3 regions of the Streptomyces griseiscabiei genome follow, and region 2 is predicted to be linked to each of the others. Evidence: riboswitches for the same ligand, from Rfam matches in the RefSeq annotation. Region 2 holds a riboswitch; each other region holds the start of a gene.

Region 1 (7,302 bases), on a different contig from region 2:
CGACAGGAAGTTCAGCCGCTGGGCCTCGTCGACGTGGTCGAGCCGCCAGTCCTGCCAGAGGATGTCGGGCCGGGACCGGTCGACGACCTCCTTGAGCTTGTCGTACCAGAGCTGGTTCTCCGCCTCCGGCGTCAACTGCCCGTACAGCTTCTTCAGGCTCGGGTCGGACTGGGCGGGCGCGTGCTCGAAGTAGCCCGTGTAGTTGTACGCGTGGTGCATGGCGACCAGGAGCTTCAGCTTCCGGGCGCGGATGGCGTCGGTGAAGAGCTTCAGCAGGTCCAGGTGCGGCCCCTTGGCCACGGAGTTCCACTCGTTGACCCGGCTGTCCCACATCGAGTAGCCGTCGTGGTGCTCGGCGACCGGCCCGGCGAACCGGGCGCCCGCGTCGACGAACAGCTGGGCCCATTCCTCGGGGTCGAAGTTCCCGCCCGCCGACTTGAGTCTCGGCGCGAACTCCACGTGGTCGCCCGCGAGATCCTCGGCGCCGTCGATGAAGCGGTGATACGGCCACTCGGTCGCCGGATCGCCGTACGTGGCGATGTGGTGTCTGTTCGCCTTGTGGCCCGGCGCGTACATGTTCCGCGGGTACCACTCGCTGTCGTACGCGGGGACGCTGAAGACGCCCCAGTGGAAGTAGACGCCGAACTTGGCGTCCCTGAACCACTCGGGAGCGGCGGGGTGTCGGTTCACGGAGTCCCAGGTGGGTGTGTAGGCCCGCGCTGCGACCGGGGCGCGCCCGGCCGCGAACGCGTGGGTGGCATGGGTGGCGTGGGTGGCCGCCGCGACGGCCGTGGCGCCGGCCAGTAACGTGCGCCTGCTGATCGGTTGCGACATACGCACGAACGTCAGGCATGCGGCCCACCACTGTCAACGGTTGCGCAGGGATGAATGTGCCTGGTGATGCTGGATAGTTGACCGTTTTGACGGGTAATCGAGCAGTCCGCCCGAGATGAAACATCACATGTCTCGGGGCGAGGGATGTCAGCGGTGGAGAGCCGGGCGTTCGACGAGTTCCACCTCGACACGGACGCCCTCGGTCTGGGCGCGGACACCCGCCTCGGAGATCGCGGCGACGGCGTACCCGTCCCAGGTGCCGGGTCCGGTGACCTCGCCGCGCCGGGTGGCGTCGACCCAGGCCTGCACCTGACGGTCGTAGGCGTCCTCGAAGCGTTCGAGGTAGCCCGGGGTGACCGTGCCGCCCCAGCGGCCCGCCGTGGTGACGAGCATGTCGTGCCCGTCGCCGACGCGGGCCGTGCCGTTCTCGCAGACGGCCTCGGCCTGCACCTGGTAGCCGTAGCGGGCGCTGAGGAAGATCTCGACGTCGACGACGGCTCCGCCGTCGGTCTCGAACACCACGAACTGGGGGTCGCTCAGGCCCTCGGGGGCGTACGCGCTCGGCCGGGGCCGCAGCACGGTGACGGCGGTGATCTCCTGGCCGAGCAGCCAGCGGGTGACGTCCATCTCGTGCGCGACGGAGTCGTTGAGCGCCATCGCGTCGGTGAAGCCGGGCGGGGCCCCGGCATTGCGGTGCCGGTGGTGCAGCAGCAGCGGCCGGCCCAGCTCGCCGCTGTCCAGCAGGGACTTGAGCTTGACGTACTCGCGGTCGTAGCGGCGCATGAAACCCACCTGGACCCGGCGGTGGCCGAGGCGCTGCTCCGCCTCCAGCAGCCGCAGCGCGGAAGCCGTGTCCGGGGTGAGGGGCTTCTCGCACAGGACGGGCAGGTCGTGGGCGAAGGCGGTGAGCAGGGCGGCCTCGTGGGCGGGGCCCGGGGAGGCGACGAGGACGGCGTCGACGCCGGGGGCGGCCAGCGCCTCGGCGAGGTCGCCGTAGGCCGCGCAGCCCCCGATGCCGGCGGCGACGGTACCGGCCCGGTCGGTGTCCGGGTCGACGACGGCTGCCACATGGGCACCGCTGATCACCCGCGCGATCCGGCGGGCGTGGTCGGCGCCCATCCGGCCGGTGCCGACGACGGCGACGCCCAGAGAGCCGTGCTCGGTCATGGCGTTCCGTCCTTTCGCGCGGGCCACGGCAGGATAGTCGACCTCTCCCGTGCCGGGCTCGCGGCGGCCGGAATTCCGTTTCGCCTCGCGACGATCACCGGCTAGGCTCCCCCGGCGCACGGGGGGCGTGTGCACATCAACGTGGGGGCACGGGGGCATGGTCGACGACTTCAGCGGTTCCGGAACGGGTTCGACGGCGGAACCGGAGGCGGGGGCAGGGTCGGGAGCGGTCGTCGGCGGGGCGCCCGCGTCCGGGCCCGTGCCCAGGTCCGGGAAGGAGATGAGCACCGGGGCCCAGGTGTTCTCGGCGGTGGCGACCGTCGGGGTGATCCTGGGGGGCATGTGGCTGCTGGGGGACCTGCTCGGTGGGACGCAGGAGTCCTCGGGACCGGCGACCTGCTCGGCCTCGGACGACGCCTCGCCGGCGCCGCGGGGCGAGGTCTCCGGTGCCCGGTTGTGCACCGCGCTGAACCGTTCCGACCTGCCGGGGCTCCTCGGCACCCCGACCGAGAAGGCGGTCACCGCCTCGGGCAGTGACAACGAGTCCACCTGGGCCGACGGCACGAAGACCGTCACCCCCGAAGCGACCGTCAGGCTGGACACGTACACCGTCGAGCTCTCGGCGTCGTACGACGACCTCCCGGTCGCCGAGTCGGTCGGCTATCTGGGCTCCGGCGCCGAGACCAGGAAGGTGCTCGGGCACACGGCGGCCCTGTACTCGGGCCAGACCATCGCCATCTCCTTCGGGTTCGACGGCGCCGACGCCGCGTCCGGCCCCGGTGGTGTCGCCCGTCGGCTGCTGGTCGCGACGGACCCGAAGGACAGTGGCAGCACCTTCGAACTCGTCATCTACCGCCAGGACTCCATGACACCCGACGACGAGGCCCTGTTCCGCGTCGCCGAGAAGGTCCTGCCGACGATCCCCGGGTGGAAACCCGCCGCCTGACTCGCCCGACCGCACGACCGCACGACCGCACGACCGCACGACCGCACGACCGCCTGAACTGCAGGGTCACCACGAGGTAACCCAGGCACCGAAAAGTGCGTTCTTCCACGTCAGCGGCCACTCTCCTACGGTTACCCGGTAACCACGAGAGAGCACGTGAACCCCACGTGTTGCCCTTCGGGCGCTCATGACGAGGAGACGTACGACATGGCCATCACCCTGGTGAACCCCGACGGACTGCCGAAGATCGACGCGTACCGGCAGGTGTCCGTCGCGACGGGCACGAAGCTGGTGTTCGTCGCGGGACAGGTCTCCTGGGACGCCGACCAGGTCACCGTCGGCGTCGGCGACCTGGCCGCCCAGGTCGAGCGGTGCTATCTGAACGTCGGCACCGCGCTGGCCGGAGCCGGGGCCTCCTTCGACGACGTGGCGAAGATCAACATCCATGTCGTCGACTGGACGCCCGACAAGATGCCCGCCCTCATGGAGGGCATCTCCCGGGCGGCCGGGAAGCTCGGGGTCACCGCCACCCCGCCCGCCACCCTCCTCGGCGTCGCGGCGCTGGACATCCCCGAGCATCTGGTCGAGATCGAGGCCACCGCGGTCGTCGACTGAACACGGCACGGCACGGCACGGCGAGGGCGGAGGGGCGGGCAGGCGGGCAGGCGGGCAGGCGGGCAGGCGGGCAGGTCAACGGGTGGGCCGGGGGCCTGTGATAGCTTGCCGACGCCAGTCGAACCCATGTGCGCGCATCGACGCGTACGGGTCAGGGAATCCGGTGTGAATCCGGAGCTGACGCGCAGCGGTGAGGGTGACGGGCGGGGCAACGGCCACTGGACGGCGGTCACGATCGCGGTCCGGGAAGGCGTCTCGTCCGGGTGAACCCGAGTCCGAAGACCTGCTGGCGGTCCCCGGCGCCGAGGGGTGCCCGGGACAGCTCCGTACGACCGGGCTTCGCGCATGAGCCCTCGACGCCGAAGGAAGTCCCGTGCCGATCGCACGTCCTGTCCGTCATGCCGTCCTCCTCCTGGCCGCCGGTTCGCTGCTGCTGACCGGCTGCGGGGGCTCCGGGTCCGCCGGGTCCGGCACGTCCGCCGCCGAGGGAGCGGCCCCGGGCGAGTCCACCGGTCATCCGGTCACCCTCGACAACTGCGGTGAGCGGGTGCGGGTGGACAGCCCGCCCGAGCGTGCCGTCTCCCTCAACCAGGGCACCACCGAGATCCTGCTCTCCCTCGGCCTCGCCGACCGCATGGCGGGCACCGCCACCTGGACCGACCCGCTGCCGAAGGCCCTGGAGAAGGCGAACGCGAAGGTGCCGCGGCTCGCCGACAACGCGCCCTCGTTCGAGAAGGTCCTGGACGCCGAACCCGACCTCGTCGTCTCCTCGTTCGCGTCCACCCTCGGCAAGGGCGGGGTGGCGACCCGCGCGGAGTTCGAGAAGCTCGGCGTCCCCACCTATCTCTCCCCCTCCGACTGCGTCGGCAAGGACAACAGCGGTGACGGCGACGGCGTCCGCACCGAGCCGCTGACCATGGACGCGGTCTACGGCGAAGTGCGCGATCTGGCGCGGATCTTCGGGGTCGAGAAGCGCGGCGAGAAGCTGGTGGCGGAGCTGAAGTCCCGGGTGGAGAAGGCGACCGCGGGCCTCGACGCCGAGGGCGTCACCGTCCTGTACTGGTTCGCCAACGCCCAGTCCCCGTACCTCGCGGGCTGCTGCGGGGCCCCCGGGGTCATCACCCGCGAACTGGGCGCGAAGAACGTCTTCGACGACACCGAGGAGGAGTGGCCCCAGGTCAACTGGGAGGCCGTCGCCGACCGCGACCCCGACGTCCTCGTCATCGGCGACCTGGTCCGCGAGGAGCAGACGGCGGAGACGGCAGCGAAGAAGATCGAGTTCCTGGAGTCCGATCCCGTCACCAGGAACATGACGGCGGTGAAGAAGAAGCGGTACGTGCTGCTGTCCGGGCAGGCGATGAACCCGACCGTGCGGACCGTCGAGGGCGTGGAGAAGGTGGCGGCGGCGCTCCGCGAGTTCGGCCTCGCGGGATGACCGGTGCAAAGGCCCACGTACGGACGGGGACGGCGGGGAAGGGGACGGCGGGGAAGGGGGGAACCGCCGGTCCGGCGCCGCTCGTCGTACGGGTGCTGCGGCGGTCGGTGGCGTGGACGGCCGGGCTCGTGGCGCTCGCGGTCTCCGTGGCCGTGGCGATCACCATCGGGCCCGCGGACATCGGCGTGGTCGACGTCTGGTCCACGGTGGTCGCCCATCTCGGCTGGGGGCACACGGAGTTGACGCCCATCCGGGACGGCATCGTGTGGAATCTGCGGCTGCCGCGCACGCTGCTGGCCGCCGTGTGCGGGGCCGGACTGGCGGTGTGCGGCGCGGTCATGCAGTCCCTGCTGCGCAATCCGCTGGCCGATCCCTTCGTGCTGGGCGTCTCCTCCGGGGCGTCGACCGGCGCCGTCGTGGTCGTGGTGCTCGGCGTGGGCGGCGGTGCGCTGTCGGTGTCCGGGGGCGCGTTCCTGGGCGCGGTGGTCTCCTTCGGGCTGGTGCTGCTGCTCAGCCAGACGCTGGGCGGCAGCACGGACCGCGTGGTGCTCGTCGGTGTCGCGGCCATGCAGCTGTTCTCCGCGCTCACCTCCTTCATGGTGATGACCGCCGCCGACGCCGAGACGACCCGCGCGGTGCTGTTCTGGCTGCTCGGCTCGCTCAGCGGGGCGGACTGGACGGATGTGACGGTGTGTCTGGCCGTGCTGGTCGTGGTGCTGCTGGTCTGTCTGGGGCACAGCCACGCGCTGGACGCGTTCGCGTTCGGGCAGGACGCGGCGGCCTCGCTCGGTGTCTCCGTGGCCCGCACCCGGCTGGTCCTGCTGTGCGTCACCGCGCTGCTGACGGCGGCCCTGGTCGCCTCGGCCGGGGCGATCGGCTTCGTCGGGCTGGTCCTGCCGCACGCCGCCCGCGCGCTCACCGGGTCCGGGCACGGACGGCTGCTGCCGGCCACCGCCCTGGCCGGGGCGGTGTTCCTGGTGTGGGTCGACACCCTCGCCCGTACCGTCCTTGATCCGCAGGAGGTCCCGGTGGGTGTGGTGACGTCCCTCATCGGCGTCCCCGCCTTCGTCGCCATCATGTACCGGACCAGGAGCAGCCGATGAACGACCGGGCCGCCACCACGGACGCCGTGGAAGCCACGGACTCGATGGATGCGATGCATGCGATGGATGCGACAGGGACGGCCGGGCTGCGCGCCGAGCGGGTCTCCCGCAGCGCCGACGGCACGTTGATCCTGGACGGGGTCAGCCTGGCGCCGCGTCCCGGGACCGTCACCGGACTGCTCGGCCCCAACGGCTCGGGCAAGTCCACGCTGCTGCGTCTGCTCGCCGGGGTCATCGCGCCGGCCTCGGGCGTCGTCACCCTCGACGGCGAGCCGCTCGACCGGGTGGGCCGCCGCGCGGTCGCCCGGCGGATCGCCGTGGTGGCCCAACAGTCCGACACCCAGGTCGAGTTGACCGTCCTGGACGTCGTACGGCTGGGCCGTGTCCCGCATCGCCGGGCCTGGGCGCCCGTCGCCGCCGACGACGAGGAGGCCGTCCGTACGGCGCTGGCCCGCACCGGTCTGACCGACAAGGCCCACCGGTCCTGGCACACCCTGTCCGGCGGGGAGCGCCAGCGGGTCCAGATCGCCCGCGCCCTGGCCCAGGAGCCGCACGAGCTGCTCCTGGACGAGCCCACCAACCACCTCGACATCCAGCACCAGCTGGCCCTGCTGACCCTGGTCGGCGACCTCCGCCTCACCAGCGTCGTCGCCCTGCACGATCTGAACCTCGCCGCGATGTACTGCGACCGGCTGGTGATCCTGAAACAGGGCCGCGTCGTGGCCGTCGGCGCCCCCCACGACATCCTCACCGAGTCCCTGATCGCCGACGTCTACGGCGTACGGGCCACGATCACCCGCCCCGGCCCCACCGACCGGCCGCACATCCGCTTCCTGGGGCCACTCGCCCGAGGGGGCGGGGCGGACGGGGGTGAGGGCGGGGTTGGGTGAGGCCGGCCGGGGGCGAGGCCGACTGGGGACGGGGGCGGTGGGGAGGCCACGCCTGAAGGGAATCGTGGCTCAAGTCGCCCGCGCCGGGCGGACCACGACCCCACGACTTCGCCAGGTCCGGGCGAACTCCCGCTCAAGGTGTCTCCAGCGGGCGGTTCTTGCTCGGCTCGGCCTGGGCCTCGGCGGGTTCGCGGGGGCCGACGAGGGCCTCGCGCGGGGCCGCGAGGCCGGACTTGAGCGGGGCCTCCGGTCCGGCGGCGGGCAGGGGCTCAGGTGCGGCCGCGGTGCCGCTCGGTTCGCCGTGGGGCTCGT
Region 2 (7,302 bases):
TTGGAGCGCGAACAGCCAGACGGCGAGCAGGGCGACCCAGAAGACGGGCGCGGCTTCGAGGGTGTACGCGGCGGAGGTGACGGCCCGGTCGAGCCATCCGCCGGGGCGGCGGGCGGCGAGCACGCCCAGCGTGGTGCCGAGCAGGACGGCGACGGCGAAGGCGACCGCGCACAACAGGGTCGACCAGACGAGGCGTTCGGCGATGACCTGGGCCACCGGCTGGCGCAGCACGCTGGACTCGCCGAGGTCGCCGGTGAGCGCGGACGTCAGCCAGCGCCACCAGCGCACGGCGAACGGCTCGTCCACGCCGAGGTTGGCGCGCAGCCGGTCCAGGGTCTCCTGGTCGGCGCCGAGGGCGGCGGTGCCCGCGTACGCCTTGACGGGGTCGAAGGGGGAGGCGGCGGCGATCGCGAACACGCCGAAGGTGACGACGAGGACGACGGGGACGGCGAACAGGGCACGCCGTCCGGTCAGTCGTGCCATCGCTCCCCAGGGGAGCCGGGTCACGTCCGTGGCCGCCAGGTCTCGATGTTCCACCAGGGGCCGGACGCGAAGCCGTGTTCGTGCGGTTCGACCTGGGTGGTCAGTCCGTCCCAGCGGTCGGCGAGGACGTAGACGTGGTCGATGTGGGTGAGGAAGGTGTAGCCGGGGTCCTTCACCAGTTCGCGCTGGAGCGTGTCGTACGCGCTCTTGCGGGCGGCGTCGTCCTGGCTTCGGCGGCCGGTGTCGAGGGCTTCGTCCACCTTCGGGTTGGCGTAGCGGCCCATGTTGTTGAAGCCGTCGCCGGCGAGGGAGGAGTGCAGCATCGTGTAGAGGCCGAAGTCGGGGTCGCCGGTGGAGCCGAAGCCGGCGAGGACGGCGGTGTCCTTCATCCTCGGCTCGATCACCTCCCAGGTGGCGCTCTCCACGGTCACGTCGATGCCGGCCTTCTTGGCGTCGGAGGCGTAGGCGAGGGCGTGGTCCTGGCGGACCTTGTCGCCGGACGGGTAGAGCAGGGTGAAGGCCGCCTTCGTGCCCGCATTGGCGCGGATGCCGTCCGGGCCGGTCCTCCAGCCCGCCTCGTCCAGGACGCGTGCGGCCTTGCCGAGGTCCTGGGGGCGTTCGATGCCCTTCGCGAACCAGGGGTCGTCGCCGGGCAGCGGTCCGTACGCCGGGCGGCCGGCGCCGTCGAGGATCTGGTCGACCATGGCCTCGCGGTCCACGGCGGCGTCGAGGGCCCGCCGGATCGCGCGGTCGCCGGTGACGTCGTTCCCGGTGGGGAGGGTGACGGTGCGATAGTCGTAGGACTTGGCGTCGTAGGTCTTCCGGTCGCCGTCCTTCGCGAAGCCGGCGGCGAGATCGGGTGGCAGGATCGCGCCGTCGAGGTCGCCGGAGCGCAGCCGGGTGGCGCGTACGTCGTCGTCCTCGACGATCGCCATGGTGAACTTCTTCACCTTCGGGGCGCCGCCCCAGTAGTCCGGGTTGGCCTTGAAGGTGAGCTTCTCGCCCCTGCTCCAGGTGGACAGGACGTACGGGCCGGTGCCGATCGGCTCGGTGTTGAAGGAGCCGGTGTTGGGGTCCTGCTTCCCCGCGATGTGTGCGGGGACGATCGGCAGGACCGTGCGGCCGGCGAAGGGCGCGTAGGGGTAGTCGAGGGTGAAGACGACCTTGTCGTCGCCGTCCGCCCGGACCTCCTTGACGGCGTCGAGTTCGCTGCGGGCGGTGTTGTTGGTCTTCGCGTCCAGCACGGTCCGGTAGGTGAAGACCACGTCGGCGGAGGTCAGGGGTTCGCCGTCGCTGAACTTGACGTTCTCGCGGAGGGTGTAGGTGTACGTCCGGCCGCCGTCGGCCACTTGGGGCAGCGCCTTCGCCAGGGCGGGTCTCAGTTCCAGGTCGGCGTCCCGGGCCAGCAGCCCGTCGAAGATCTTCGAGTTGCCGTCCTTGCCGTAGCCGAGGAGCGGGCTGAGGGTGTCCGGCTCGGACGCCACCCCGATCACGACGGAGTCGGCCGGGCCGCCGCCGTCGGTGCCACCGCCGGGCGCCGAGCAGGCGGTGGCGCCGAGGGCCACCGCCGCCGCGACGGCGGCACCTCGTATCGGTCGGGACGTCATGAGCCTCACACCCTTGCTGCGCCTGAAGTGCTGTTGCACATTGATTGCAGGTAAGGGCTACCCCGGCGGGTCGTACATCAGTCCAGCGATGTGACCTGCGGGTTTCGGCTCAGCCGTCGTCGGGCGTACGGCCCGGGCTCCTCAGGTGGTGGTGCCGCTCCGGCGGGACCGGTACCACCACGCGCCCCCGCCGAGCGCGAGCAGGACCACCGCGCCGATGCCGAGGGGGACCGCCAGGGAGCCGCCGTCGTCGCCGTCGGTGCTGTCCGCCGCGGCCTCCGCCGACGGCGTGGCGGCCTCGGCGCTCTTCTCGGGCGAGGGGGAGGGCGGAGCCGTCGTGGGGTCCGCCGAGGGGGTGGGGCTCACGACCTCGGCGCCGGGCGCGGCGGCCTTGAGGTCCAGGCGGGGCGCCGGGTGACCGTGGCCGTGGCCGTCGCCCTCCGCCTCCTCCTCCAGTTCGATCCAGCGGTCCACCTTGCCGTCGCTGTACGACTGGAGGGTCTTGAACACCAGCGACTTCGCGTCGGGCAACTGCCGTACGGTGACCACGTACTCGACGTCCTCGCCCACCGCGAGTTTGGTGCCGGACACCGTGTAGCCCCGGTCGGTGGGGGCGAACTTCCACCCGTCCGGGCCCTCCTTGTAGGTGAGGTCGGCGGGGACGAGGCCCTTGGGCAGGATCACCTCCACCTTGGTGATGCCGGCGGAGGCCGACTCCGACTCGGCGGAGAAGGTGAGGTCGACGTTCTGGTCGAGGGCGCGGGCGCCCTCCGCCTCGACCTCCGCGTGGGCCGCGGCCGGCCCCGCGGTGGCGACGGCGACCGCGAGCGCGGCTGCGGTGAGAACGCCGAGACGGCGCGAACTGCGTACCAAGGTCGGGCGGTGCACTGCGGACTCCCTGTGCCGACGGTGTGAAGGGTGAATTCAAGCGCAGGGCAGGACCTGTGGCCAAGGGCGACCAGGTGTGCGATCGGTTCCGGCCAACCGCCGCCACCGGGGACGCGCTCGTGCGCGGGGTGGGGACGGTGGGGCGTGCGCCGTGGTGTGAGCTGTTCCACGGCGCCCGCGCGCCCCTCGTCTCCGCTTGTCAGCGTCCTTATCTGGGCACTACTGTCACCACGCCTTGGTGAACGGGAAATCCGGTGTCATGCCGGTGCGGCCCTCGCCACTGTGATCGGGAAGTCCGGCTCTGGTCCTCACGGACAGCCACTGGGTCCTCGGACCCGGGAAGGCGGAGCACGGACGGTGGTACCCGTAAGCCAGGAGACCGGCCAAGGCGCGTCAACCATCCACGAGGTGCTGGAGAGGGTCTGCTGAGCCATGCACATAGCCGAGGGTTTCCTTCCTCCGGCGCACGCGATCGCCTGGGGCGTCGCGTCCGCGCCATTCGTCGTCCACGGAGTCCGGGCACTCACCCGTGAGGTCAAGGAGCACCCCGAGAGCACCCTGCTGCTCGGTGCCTCCGGTGCCTTCACCTTCGTCCTGTCCGCACTGAAGCTGCCTTCGGTCACCGGGAGTTGTTCCCACCCCACCGGCACCGGACTCGGCGCCATCCTGTTCCGGCCACCGATCATGGCGGTCCTGGGCACCATCACCCTGCTCTTCCAGGCACTGCTGCTCGCGCACGGCGGGCTGACCACGCTCGGCGCCAACGTCTTCTCGATGGCGATCGCCGGCCCCTGGGCGGGGTACGGCATCTACCGGCTGCTGCGGCGGTTCGACGTGCCGCTGATGGTCACCGTGTTCTTCGGCGCGTTCGTCGCCGACCTGGTCACCTACTGCGTCACCAGCGTGCAGCTGGCGCTCGCGTTCCCCGACCCGAGCAGCGGTTTCCTGGGCGCGCTCGGCAAGTTCGGCTCCATCTTCGCCGTCACCCAGATCCCGCTGGCGATCAGCGAGGGCCTGCTCACGGTGCTGGTGATGCGGCTGCTGGTGCAGTCGAGCAAGGGCGAACTGACCCGGCTCGGCGTGCTCCTGACCGGCAAGCGCGACCGCACCGAGACCGCGACCGAGACCGAGACCGGGGCGGTGGCCCGATGAACAAGAAGACGATGAGCAAGAACACGAAGATCAACGCCCTGCTGCTGCTCGTCGTGGCCGCGCTCGCCGTCCTGCCGCTGGCCCTCGGCCTCGGCGACCACAAGGAGGAGCCCTTCGCGGGCGCCGACGCCGAGGCGGAGACCGCGATCACGGAGATCGAGCCGGACTACGAGCCGTGGTTCTCGCCGCTGTACGAGCCGCCGTCCGGTGAGATCGAGTCGGCCCTGTTCGCGCTGCAGGCCGCGCTCGGCGCGGGCGTCCTCGCGTACTACTTCGGCATCCACCGGGGCCGGCGCCAGGGCGAGGCACGGGCCCTGGCCGGGCTGGCGGGCGCCGGTGACGACAGCTCGACCAGCGGTGCCGGTGCCGGGGAGTCCCCCGCCGGGCGGGTCTGACGCCTCGTGCTGCCGATCGACGCGGCGGCGCACAGCAGTCGCTGGCGCCGCCGCCATCCCGTGGACAAGGCCGTGCTCGGGCTCGGCCTCACCGTGCTCGCGATCTCCCTGCCGCCCTGGCCGGGCGCGGCCCTGGTCCTGCTGACCGCGCTCGTGGTGCTGCTGGGCCCGGCCGGGGTGCCGGGGCGCCGGCTGTGGCGGGCCTACCGGGTGCCGCTGGGTTTCTGTGTGACCGGGGCGCTGCCGCTGCTCGTCCAGGTCGGCGGGCCCGACGGGTTCGTGACCCTGGCCGACGGCGGACCGGTCCGCGCCGGGGAACTGCTGCTGCGCACCTCGGCGGCCTCCCTCGGCGTCCTGCTGTTCGCGTTCACCACCCCCATGTCGGACCTGCTGCCGCGCCTGGTGAAGGCCGGGGTGCCCGCGCCCGTCGTGGACGTGGCACTGGTCACGTACCGGATGAGCTTCCTCCTCCTGGACTCCGTGCGCCGGATCCGGGAGGCGCAGGCGGCCCGGCTCGGGCACACCACCCGGGCGGCCACCTGGCGTTCGCTCGGCGGACTCGGCGCCACCGCGTTCGTCCGGGCCTTCGACCGGGCGGCTCGCCTGCAGACGGGACTGGCGGGGCGGGGCTACGACGGCACCCTGCGCGTCCTGGTCCCCGAGGCACGGATCTCCGCCCGCTTCACCACGGCGAGCGTGGCCCTGCTCGGGGCCGTGGCCGCTCTCACCCTCGTACTGGATTCGTCCTGGAAAGGCCGCTGACATGAGCGAGCCCGTGCTGGTCTCCCTGCGGGGCGCGTCCTTCGCGTACGAGGACGGGCCGCCCGTGCTCAGCGACCTCGACTTCGCGGTGCCGGAGGGACGCGCGCTCGCCCTGCTGGGCCGCAACGGCAGCGGCAAGACGACGCTGATGCGGCTGCTCAGCGGTGGACTGCGGCCCCGGACCGGCGAGTTGGCGGTCGAGGGGCGGGCGGTGACGTACGACCGCAAGGGGCTGACCCGGCTGCGGACGACGGTGCAGCTGGTGGTGCAGGACCCGGACGACCAGCTGTTCGCGGCGTCCGTGGCGCAGGACGTGTCGTTCGGGCCGCTCAACCTCGGGCTGTCCGACGCGCAGGTCCGGGCCCGGGTGGACGAGGCGCTCGGCGCCCTCGGGATCGCCGCGCTCGCCGACCGGCCCACCCATCTGCTCTCCTACGGCCAGCGCAAGCGGACCGCCATCGCGGGCGCGGTCGCGATGCGGCCCCGTGTGCTGATCCTGGACGAGCCGACCGCCGGACTCGACCCCGACGGGCAGGAGCGGCTCCTCGCCACCCTGGACGGGCTGCGCCGGTCCGGCACCACCGTCGTGATGGCCACCCACGACGTCGACCTCGCCCTGCGCTGGGCCGACGACGCGGCACTGCTCACCCCGTCCGGCGCGCGCACCGGCCCGGTGGCCGCCATGCTCGCCCGTACGGATCTCCTCGGGCAGGCGGGACTGCGGCTGCCGTGGGGCATCGCCGTCGCTCAACACCTGCGGGAACAGGGGCTGTTGGGTGAGGAGGAGGCCGGGCCGCGTACGCCGGAGGAGCTGGCCGCCGTGGCTCAGGTCCGCAGGCCGTAGACGCGGACGGCGGTGCCCGCGAAGACCTCGTGCCGTTCGGCCGCGCTCAGTCCGGACGTCAACTCGTGGGCCGTGTCGAGGACGTGGGCGTAGTCCGCCGCGAGCCGGCAGACGGGCCAGTCGGAGCCGAACATCAGCCGGTCGGGGCCGAAGGCGTCCAGCACGATGTCGGCGTACGGGGCGAGGTCGGCGACGGACCAGGTCCTCCAGTCCGCCTCGGTGACCAGGCCGGAGAGCTTGCAGAAGGTGTTGGGGAGCGCGGCCAGCTGTCGCAACTCCCCCGCCCACGGCTCCAGTTCGCCCGAGGCGATGGGCGGCTTGGCCACATGGTCGAGGACGAAGGCGAGTTCGGGGAGCCGGGCCGCCGCCTCCACGGCGGCCGGGAGCTGGTGGGGTTTGACCAGGAGGTCGTAGCCGAGCCCCGCCCCGGCGACGGCGGACAGACCGCGCAGGACGTCCGGGCGGACCAGCCAGCGGGGGTCGGGTTCGCCCTGCACCTGGTGGCGGATGCCCACCAGATGCTCGCCGCCGGGGCCTTCGCGCAGCCCGGCGAGGGTCTCGGCGACATCGGGCGCGGTGAGGTCGGTCCAGCCGACGACCCCGGCGACCAGGTCGCTGCCGGCGGCCAGGGCCAGGAACTCGGGGGTCTCCTCGGGCACGGTGATCGTCTGCACCAGGACCGTGGCGGTGACCCCGGCGGCACGCGCCTCCGGCTCCAGGTCGCCGAGGGCGAAGTCGCGGCGCAGCGGGGCGAGTTCGGGGCCGGTGATCCAGTCCTGGTCGCGGACGGAGAGGTCCCAGACGTGGTGGTGGGCGTCGACGACGCCCGGGGCCGGGTGGGCGCCGGTCACAGTTCCCACACCACGGGCAGCCCGGCGTCGGAGCCCTCCGCCGAGTAGTCGTGGACGACGTCGAGGAGGTCGGCCATCCGGGCCTGCCAGGCGATGTTGACCGGCAGCTTCTCCAGTTCGGCGATCATCGCGGCGTAGTCCTCGACCTCCAGCAGATGGAAGAGGTCGGTGCCGCTGCGCCAGATCGTCCACGCGCTCACCCCGGCGGCGCGGATGGCGGTGGTCAGCTCCTCGGGGACCTCCCGGTGGGCCGCCTCGTACTCCTCGACGCGGTCGGCGCGGACCTTGGTGTGCAGGGCGACCCTCACGACGTCTCCTTC
Region 3 (7,302 bases), on a different contig from region 2:
CCGTAGCCCTCCAGTACCTCCTGGGAACCGGCCTGTGGGACCTCAAGGCGTACACATCCGTCGGCGGCAACCTCCCCGCCGAGGCGACGTACGCCAACGCCCGCGCCCTGTCCAGAGCCCTCCGCATGGACACCGACGTCCCGGTCCACCGGGGCGCCGGCCGCCCCCTCTCCCGCCTCCCCTACCGAGAGGCCTCCGCCTTCCACGGCCCGGCAGGCCTCGGCCACGAGACCCTCCCCGACTCGACCGCCCCGCACCTCACGGAGTCCTCCGCGCAGGCCCTGCTCCGGCTCTCCCGGGAACACGAGGGCGAGCTGACCGTTTGCGCCACCGGCCCCCTCACGAACGTGGCGATCGCCCTCCTGGAGGACCCCGGCTTCGCCCGCCGTGTCCGCAGGTTCGTGTTCATGGGCGGCGCCGCCCAGGTCCCGGGCAACTTCACGCCCGTCGCCGAGTTCAACATCTGGGCGGACCCGGACGCCGCCGAGGTGGTGCTCTCCTCGGGCATCCCGTTCACCATGGTCGACCTGGACGCCTCGCACCGCTGGCTGTTCCGCCCCGCCGACCTCGCCGCGCTGGAGGCCGCGGGCCCGGGTACGGCCCTCGCCGCCCGGCTGATGCGCACCTACATGGAGGCCTACACCCGCCACGGCGGCGACGGCACCTGTCCGCTGCACGATCCGCTGGCCGTGGGGGTCTGCGGCGACGAGGCGTTCGTCGAGGCGGCCGACGGGGCGGTCGTCGTGGAATGCGGAAGCGAACTCACGCGCGGGCAGACCGTGTTCGTCCCGTCCGCCGCCCGGCGCGTCTACTACTCCGAGTCCCCCGCCCTGACCGCCCGCCTCCGCGCCACCGGCCGGGTCGCCCTCGGCCCGGGCACCCGCGACTTCAGCAAGGACTTCGTGGCGACGCTGCCGCGGTGGCCAGCGGCGACCTGAGCCATCCCGACCCGCCCCAGCCCGACCCCTCCCGGTCCGGGCCCGGGTCCGGCCTCGGATCAGAACCCAGTCCGATCGTCACACGAACGACGCCCCCTGTGGAAAACCCGAGCCGCGCAGATCCCCCGCTCGTGCAAACTGCGACGCATGGACATCACGATCAGGCGGGCGCTCGCCGACGAGTACACCACCCTCGGCGAGATCACCGCACAGGCCTACCTCGGCGACGGACTGCTGGACTTCGGGGAGAGCGACGCGTACCTCGGTGAGCTGCGGGACGTGGCGAAGCGGGCCGCCGCGGCCGACGTCCTGGTGGCCCTCGCGGACGACCGGGTGCTCGGCGGTGTGACCTTCGTCCCGGCGGGCGGCCCCATGGCCGACATCGCCCGTCCGGGAGAGGCCGAGATACGGATGCTCGCGGTCGCCGCCGAAGCACGCGGGCGGGGTGTCGGCGAGGCCCTCGTGCGCGCCTGTGTGGAGCGCGCCCGGACCGTGGAGGGCTGCGCCCGCCTCGTGCTGTCGACCCAGCGGAGCATGCACGCGGCCCACCGCATCTACGAACGCCTGGGCTTCACCCGCACACCGGAGCGCGACTGGAACCCCCTTCCCGACCTCCTCGACCTCACTCTGATCACCTATGAGTTGACGCTCTGACACCCTGCGAAGTCGACAGCGACACAACATGTGGGGGTGACACCGCGACCCGGCACTAGATGTATGCTCATGCTCGCTGTCGCCGCAGGGGAATCCGGTGCGAATCCGGAACTGTCCCGCAACGGTGTACTCGCGTGTGTACGTCTCCATTCGCGCACGCATGTTCAGTCCGAACACCTGCCGACAGCGCGCCCGGCCGTCCGGTCCGGGTGCCTGACGTCCGGGCCTCGTGGAATGGGCCGGTGGACGCGACGCCCCCGTGCGCTCGTGTGCAGCCGCCTGCCCTCCGCAAGGCCCCTTGCCGAGCGAGGGAGAGCCCCACGTGACCATCGCGCCAGCCGACCCGGTTTCAGCCGACCTGGCTTCCGCCACTCCGGCGACGGAGACCGACGGTCCCGGTACCGCGTTGCTGCGGACCCTGACCGAGCTGACCGCCGACCTCCCCGACGCCGACCCCGGCCGGGTCGCCGCCGCCGCCCTGCGCGGCCGGTCGGCTCGGGCCGACGAGTCGGAGCTGCGCGAGCTGGCCACGGAGGCGGCCGCGGGCCTCATCTCCGAGGACCCCGCCTACTCGAAGCTGGCCGCCCGGCTGCTTGCCGTCGGCATCCGCGCCGAGGCCGCCTCGCAGGGCGTCACGACGTTCACCGAGTCCGTCGCGGTGGGCCACCGGGAGGGCCTGGTCGCCGACCGCACGGCGGAGTTCACGCGCGTGCACGCCGGGCGACTCGACGCCATGATCGACCGGGCGGGCGACGACCGCTTCGGCTACTTCGGCCTGCGCACGCTGCACAGCCGCTATCTGCTCCGGCACCCGATCACCCGCAAGGTCATCGAGACGCCCCAGCACTTCATGCTGCGGGTAGCCGCCGGCCTCGCCGAGAACGACACCCCGCGGGCCCTGGACGAGGTCGCCGCGCTCTACCGGCTGATGAGCCGCCTCGACTACCTCCCCTCGTCCCCCACGCTCTTCAACTCCGGTACCCGCCACCCCCAGATGTCGTCCTGCTACCTCCTCGACTCCCCGCTCGACGAGCTGGACTCCATCTACGACCGCTACCACCAGGTGGCCCGCCTCTCGAAGCACGCCGGCGGCATCGGTCTGTCGTACTCCCGCATCCGCTCGCGCGGTTCGCTGATCCGGGGCACCAACGGGCACTCCAACGGCATCGTGCCGTTCCTCAAGACGCTGGACGCCTCGGTCGCCGCCGTGAACCAGGGCGGCCGGCGCAAGGGCGCGGCCGCGGTCTACCTGGAAACCTGGCACTCCGACATCGAGGAGTTCCTGGAGCTGCGCGACAACACCGGTGAGGACGCCCGGCGTACGCACAACCTGAACCTGGCGCACTGGATCCCGGACGAGTTCATGCGCCGGGTGAACGCCGACGAGAAGTGGTCGCTGTTCTCCCCGGCCGATGTGCCCGAGCTGGTCGACCTGTGGGGCGAGGAGTTCGAGGCGGCCTACCGCAAGGCGGAGGCGGCCGGCCTGGCGCGGAAGACCATCCCGGCCCGTGATCTGTACGGCCGCATGATGCGCACCCTCGCGCAGACCGGCAACGGCTGGATGACCTTCAAGGACGCGGCCAACCGCACGGCCAACCAGACGGCCGAGCCGGGCCATGTCGTCCACTCCTCCAACCTCTGCACGGAGATCCTGGAGGTCACGGACGACGGGGAGACCGCCGTCTGCAACCTGGGCTCGGTGAACCTGGGCGCGTTCGTCGACCCGGCGACGGGCGACCTGGACTGGGAGCGGCTGGACGAGACCGTCCGCACCGCCGTCACCTTCCTCGACCGCGTCGTCGACATCAACTTCTACCCGACCGAGCAGGCGGGCCGCTCCAACGCCAGGTGGCGGCCGGTCGGCCTCGGCGCGATGGGTCTGCAGGACGTCTTCTTCCAGCTGCGCCTGCCGTTCGACTCCCCCGAGGCGAAGGCGCTGTCCACGCGGATCGCCGAGCGGATCATGCTCGCCGCGTACGAGGCCTCGGCCGACCTCGCCGAGCGCAACGGCCCGCTGCCGGCCTGGGAGAAGACCCGTACGGCCCGTGGTGTGCTGCACCCCGACCACTACGGCGTCGAGCCGACCTGGCCGGAGCGCTGGGCGTCCCTGCGCGAGCGCGTCGCGGCCACGGGCCTGCGGAACTCCCTGCTCCTCGCCATCGCGCCGACGGCCACCATCGCCTCGATCGCCGGTGTGTACGAGTGCATCGAGCCGCAGGTGTCCAACCTGTTCAAGCGCGAGACACTGTCCGGTGAGTTCCTCCAGGTCAACTCGTACCTGGTGGCCGAGTTGAAGAAGCTCGGTGTGTGGGACGCGCAGACCCGGGAGGCGCTGCGCGAGTCCAACGGCTCGGTCCAGGGCTTCACCTGGGTGCCGCAGGACGTCCGCGATCTGTACCGCACGGCCTGGGAGATCCCGCAGCGCGGTCTGATCGACATGGCCGCCGCCCGCACCCCGTATCTGGACCAGTCGCAGTCGCTGAACCTCTTCCTGGAGACGCCGACCATCGGCAAGCTCTCCTCGATGTACGCCTACGCCTGGAAGTCGGGCCTGAAGACCACGTACTACCTGCGCTCGCGCCCGGCGACCCGGATCGCCCGCGCCGCCCAGGGCCAGACCCAGGCGCAGCAGCCCGAGAAGACCATCCCCGTACAGCAGGCGGCCGACCCGGATGCCGTCGCCTGCTCCCTGGAAAACCCCGAGTCGTGCGAGGCCTGCCAGTAATTCCCACCCGCCACCCGACCACCACCTCTGGAGGACGGCGCTTCGCGCCGACTGTGATGACTGATCAGAACCTGCTCGACCCCGGCTTCGAGCTGACTCTCCGCCCCATGCGCTACCCGGACTTCTACGAGCGCTACCGGGACGCCATCAAGAACACCTGGACCGTCGAGGAGGTCGACCTCCACTCGGACGTCGCCGACCTGGCGAAGCTCTCCGAGGGCGAGCAGCACATGATCGGCCGGCTGGTCGCATTCTTCGCGACGGGCGACTCGATCGTGGCGAACAACCTCGTGCTGACCCTCTACAAGCACATCAACTCCCCCGAGGCACGGCTCTATCTGAGCCGCCAGCTCTTCGAGGAGGCCGTCCACGTCCAGTTCTATCTGACGCTGCTGGACACCTATCTCCCCGATCCGGAGGACCGGGCGGCGGCCTTCGCGGCGGTGGAGAGCATCCCCTCCATCCGCGAGAAGGCGGAGTTCTGCTTCAAGTGGATGGACTCGGTGGAGAAGCTGGACCGTCTGGAGACCCAGGCGGACCGCCGTCGCTTCCTGCTCAACCTGATCTGCTTCGCCGCCTGCATCGAGGGCCTGTTCTTCTACGGCGCCTTCGCGTACGTCTACTGGTTCCGCAGCCGGGGTCTGCTGCACGGCCTGGCGACGGGCACCAACTGGGTGTTCCGCGACGAGACGATGCACATGTCGTTCGCCTTCGAGGTGGTCGACACCGTCCGCAAGGAGGAGCCGGAGCTGTTCGACGAGCTGCTCCAGCAGCAGGTCACGGACATGCTCAAGGAGGCCGTCGAGGCCGAGCTGCAGTTCGGCCGCGATCTGTGCGGTGAGGGTCTGCCGGGCATGAACACCGAGTCGATGCGGCAGTACCTGGAGTGTGTGGCCGACCAGCGCCTCACCCGCCTCGGCTTCGCCCCGGTCTACGGCTCGGAGAACCCGTTCTCCTTCATGGAGCTGCAGGGCGTCCAGGAGCTGACCAACTTCTTCGAGCGGCGGCCGTCCGCGTACCAGGTCGCGGTGGAGGGCACCGTCGACCTGGACGAGGACTTCTGAGCCGCGCTACTTCAAGGTGACGGCGTCCCCGGCCGACGTGACCCTCGCGGTCGTCGTCGTGCCGGGGAAGTACCAGCGCCAGCTGCCGGCCGCCGTGACGGTCGCCTTGGCGCCGAGCTTCCCGGCGCTGCCCGTCTTCACCGTCCTGACGGTGGTGTAGCGGGCGGCGCCCTTCTTCTTGAACCGCAGCTGGACCGACTGCCCGGTGAACCCGCCGTACTTGCGGGTCTCCCAGTTGGCCCGGGTCAGCTTGCCTCCGACGGTGACCTTCGTGCCCTTGGCGACCTTCTCGGGCGCGATCACCGTGGTGAGGACCGAGGCGCGCTTGACCTTGTATCGGGCGATGTTGTCGGAAATCCAGTAGTCGCCGTCGTTCGCCTTGACCGTGGCGTTGACCTGCCAGACTCCGGCGACGCGGTTGGAGTCGATGTCGTCGCTGTCGGCGATCCAGCCCGGGTCGACCGTCATCGTTCCCGTGCAGACCGAGGTCGTCGAGCTCTGCTTCTTGCAGCTGGAGTCGCCGTCCCAGGTCGTGAAGCCGTAGCCGTTGGACCGGTTGAACGTGCTGAGATCTGTGATCTTCTTGGCACCCGAGTCGTCCTTGACGGTGACGGCGACCGGGTACCTGATGGTCTTCGACGTCCCGATGATGACGTTCTTGCCGCCGTTGACGACCGTCCTGGTGACGCGGACGTCCCCCTTGCCCTCGGCGTGGGCACCCGCCGCCGCCAGCAGCACCAGCGCCGCCGCCCCGCCCGCCACGGCCAGGGTCCGGCCGTGTGCGGGGCGCGTTCTGTGTCTCATGATCCTCCCCTTGGGTCGAGGAGAGGCTACACAGAGGGCCGATCACTGTCGTACAGGTATGCGATCAGACGGCGCGGGCGATGCGGTGCGAGGCCCGCCGCTCCTTCGTGGCCCTCTCGATCTGCCGGTCGACGCGCCAGTCGTGCACGACGCCGATGATCGCGGGCAGTACGACCAGGGCGAGCAGTCCGAGGACGGCCAGTGTTCCGATGAGTCCTTGCAGCTGTGTCGTATCCATGGACACCACTGTCGCGCCGAACACTCCTGACAAACAGTGGCAGGACTGCCGCACCCCCTCGAATTACTGCCACTTCCGAGGCACACTGGCAGCATGCTGAAAAACGTGGCCGCCATCCTCATGGAAGGCGTGCATCCCTTCGAACTGGGCGTCGTCTGCGAGGTCTTCGGACTCGACCGCAGCGACGAGGGCCTGCCGGTGTACGACTTCGCGGTCGCGTCGGCGGAGGGCCCGACCCTGCGGACGCACGCCGGGTTCACCGTCTCCACGTCCTACGGCCTGGACCGGCTCGAAGAGGCCGACCTGGTGGTCGTACCGGCGGGCGACAGCTTTGTGCACCGGATCTACCCGGCCGAGCTGCTGGACGCGCTGCGCCGGGCCGCCGACCGGGGCGCCCGGGTGCTGAGCGTCTGCTCGGGCGTGTTCGTGCTCGGCGCGGCCGGACTGCTGGACGGGCGGCCGTGCGCGGTGCACTGGCGGCACGCCGAGGAGCTGGCCCGGCAGTATCCGCGGGCGATGGTCGAGCCGGACGTGCTGTACGTGGACGCGGACCCGGTGATCACCTCGGCGGGTACGGCGGCCGGTATCGACGCCTGTCTGCACATCGTCCGCAAGGAGCAGGGCCCGGAGGTCGCCAACAAGATCGCCCGGCGGATGGTGGTCCCGCCGCACCGCGACGGCGGCCAGGCCCAGTACATCGAGCGCCCGCTGCCCCGTTCGCAGTGCGACACGGTCGGGGAGGTGCTCGTGTGGATGGAGCAGCACCTCGACGAGGAGGTCACCGTCGAGCAGCTCGCCGCCCGGGCGCACATGTCCCCGCGGACGTTCGCCCGCCGCTTCCAGCAGGAGACCGGGACCACGCCGTACCGCTGGATCCTG

The links. A riboswitch is a leader RNA that binds a small molecule or an ion and turns the genes downstream of it on or off. The one in region 2 is predicted to bind cobalamin.
Region 1: it holds a riboswitch for cobalamin, as region 2 does, so the genes downstream of both, J8M51_RS28705 (ABC transporter substrate-binding protein) here and J8M51_RS07865 (energy-coupling factor ABC transporter permease) in region 2, are expected to answer to the same signal.
Region 3: it holds a riboswitch for cobalamin, as region 2 does, so the genes downstream of both, J8M51_RS18900 (ribonucleoside-diphosphate reductase subunit alpha) here and J8M51_RS07865 (energy-coupling factor ABC transporter permease) in region 2, are expected to answer to the same signal.

The regions. Positions count from the first base shown of each region.
Region 1 is NZ_JAGJBZ010000002.1:2,618,195-2,625,496, reverse strand. Features, by position in the region: gene J8M51_RS28725 (alpha-L-fucosidase) at 1-834, opposite strand, end outside; gene J8M51_RS28720 (Gfo/Idh/MocA family protein) at 982-2,001, opposite strand; gene J8M51_RS28715 (DUF6215 domain-containing protein) at 2,282-2,947, shown strand; gene J8M51_RS28710 (RidA family protein) at 3,155-3,562, shown strand; cobalamin riboswitch at 3,661-3,867, shown strand; gene J8M51_RS28705 (ABC transporter substrate-binding protein) at 3,936-4,997, shown strand; gene J8M51_RS28700 (FecCD family ABC transporter permease) at 4,994-6,100, shown strand; gene J8M51_RS28695 (ABC transporter ATP-binding protein) at 6,163-6,990, shown strand; gene J8M51_RS28690 (cation:dicarboxylate symporter family transporter) at 7,124-7,302, opposite strand, start outside.
Region 2 is NZ_JAGJBZ010000001.1:1,798,275-1,805,576, forward strand. Features, by position in the region: gene J8M51_RS07850 (ABC transporter permease) at 1-483, opposite strand, end outside; gene J8M51_RS07855 (ABC transporter substrate-binding protein) at 504-2,090, opposite strand; gene J8M51_RS07860 (DUF1775 domain-containing protein) at 2,232-2,978, opposite strand; cobalamin riboswitch at 3,198-3,380, shown strand; gene J8M51_RS07865 (energy-coupling factor ABC transporter permease) at 3,411-4,130, shown strand; gene J8M51_RS07870 (energy-coupling factor ABC transporter substrate-binding protein) at 4,142-4,525, shown strand; gene cbiQ (cobalt ECF transporter T component CbiQ) at 4,532-5,287, shown strand; gene J8M51_RS07880 (energy-coupling factor ABC transporter ATP-binding protein) at 5,289-6,131, shown strand; gene J8M51_RS07885 (amidohydrolase family protein) at 6,113-6,982, opposite strand; gene J8M51_RS07890 (L-rhamnose mutarotase) at 6,979-7,290, opposite strand.
Region 3 is NZ_JAGJBZ010000002.1:290,055-297,356, reverse strand. Features, by position in the region: gene J8M51_RS18910 (nucleoside hydrolase) at 1-938, shown strand, start outside; gene J8M51_RS18905 (GNAT family N-acetyltransferase) at 1,086-1,592, shown strand; cobalamin riboswitch at 1,656-1,791, shown strand; gene J8M51_RS18900 (ribonucleoside-diphosphate reductase subunit alpha) at 1,915-4,317, shown strand; gene J8M51_RS18895 (ribonucleotide-diphosphate reductase subunit beta) at 4,374-5,381, shown strand; gene J8M51_RS18890 (hypothetical protein) at 5,388-6,185, opposite strand; gene J8M51_RS18885 (hypothetical protein) at 6,250-6,423, opposite strand; gene J8M51_RS18880 (GlxA family transcriptional regulator) at 6,517-7,302, shown strand, end outside.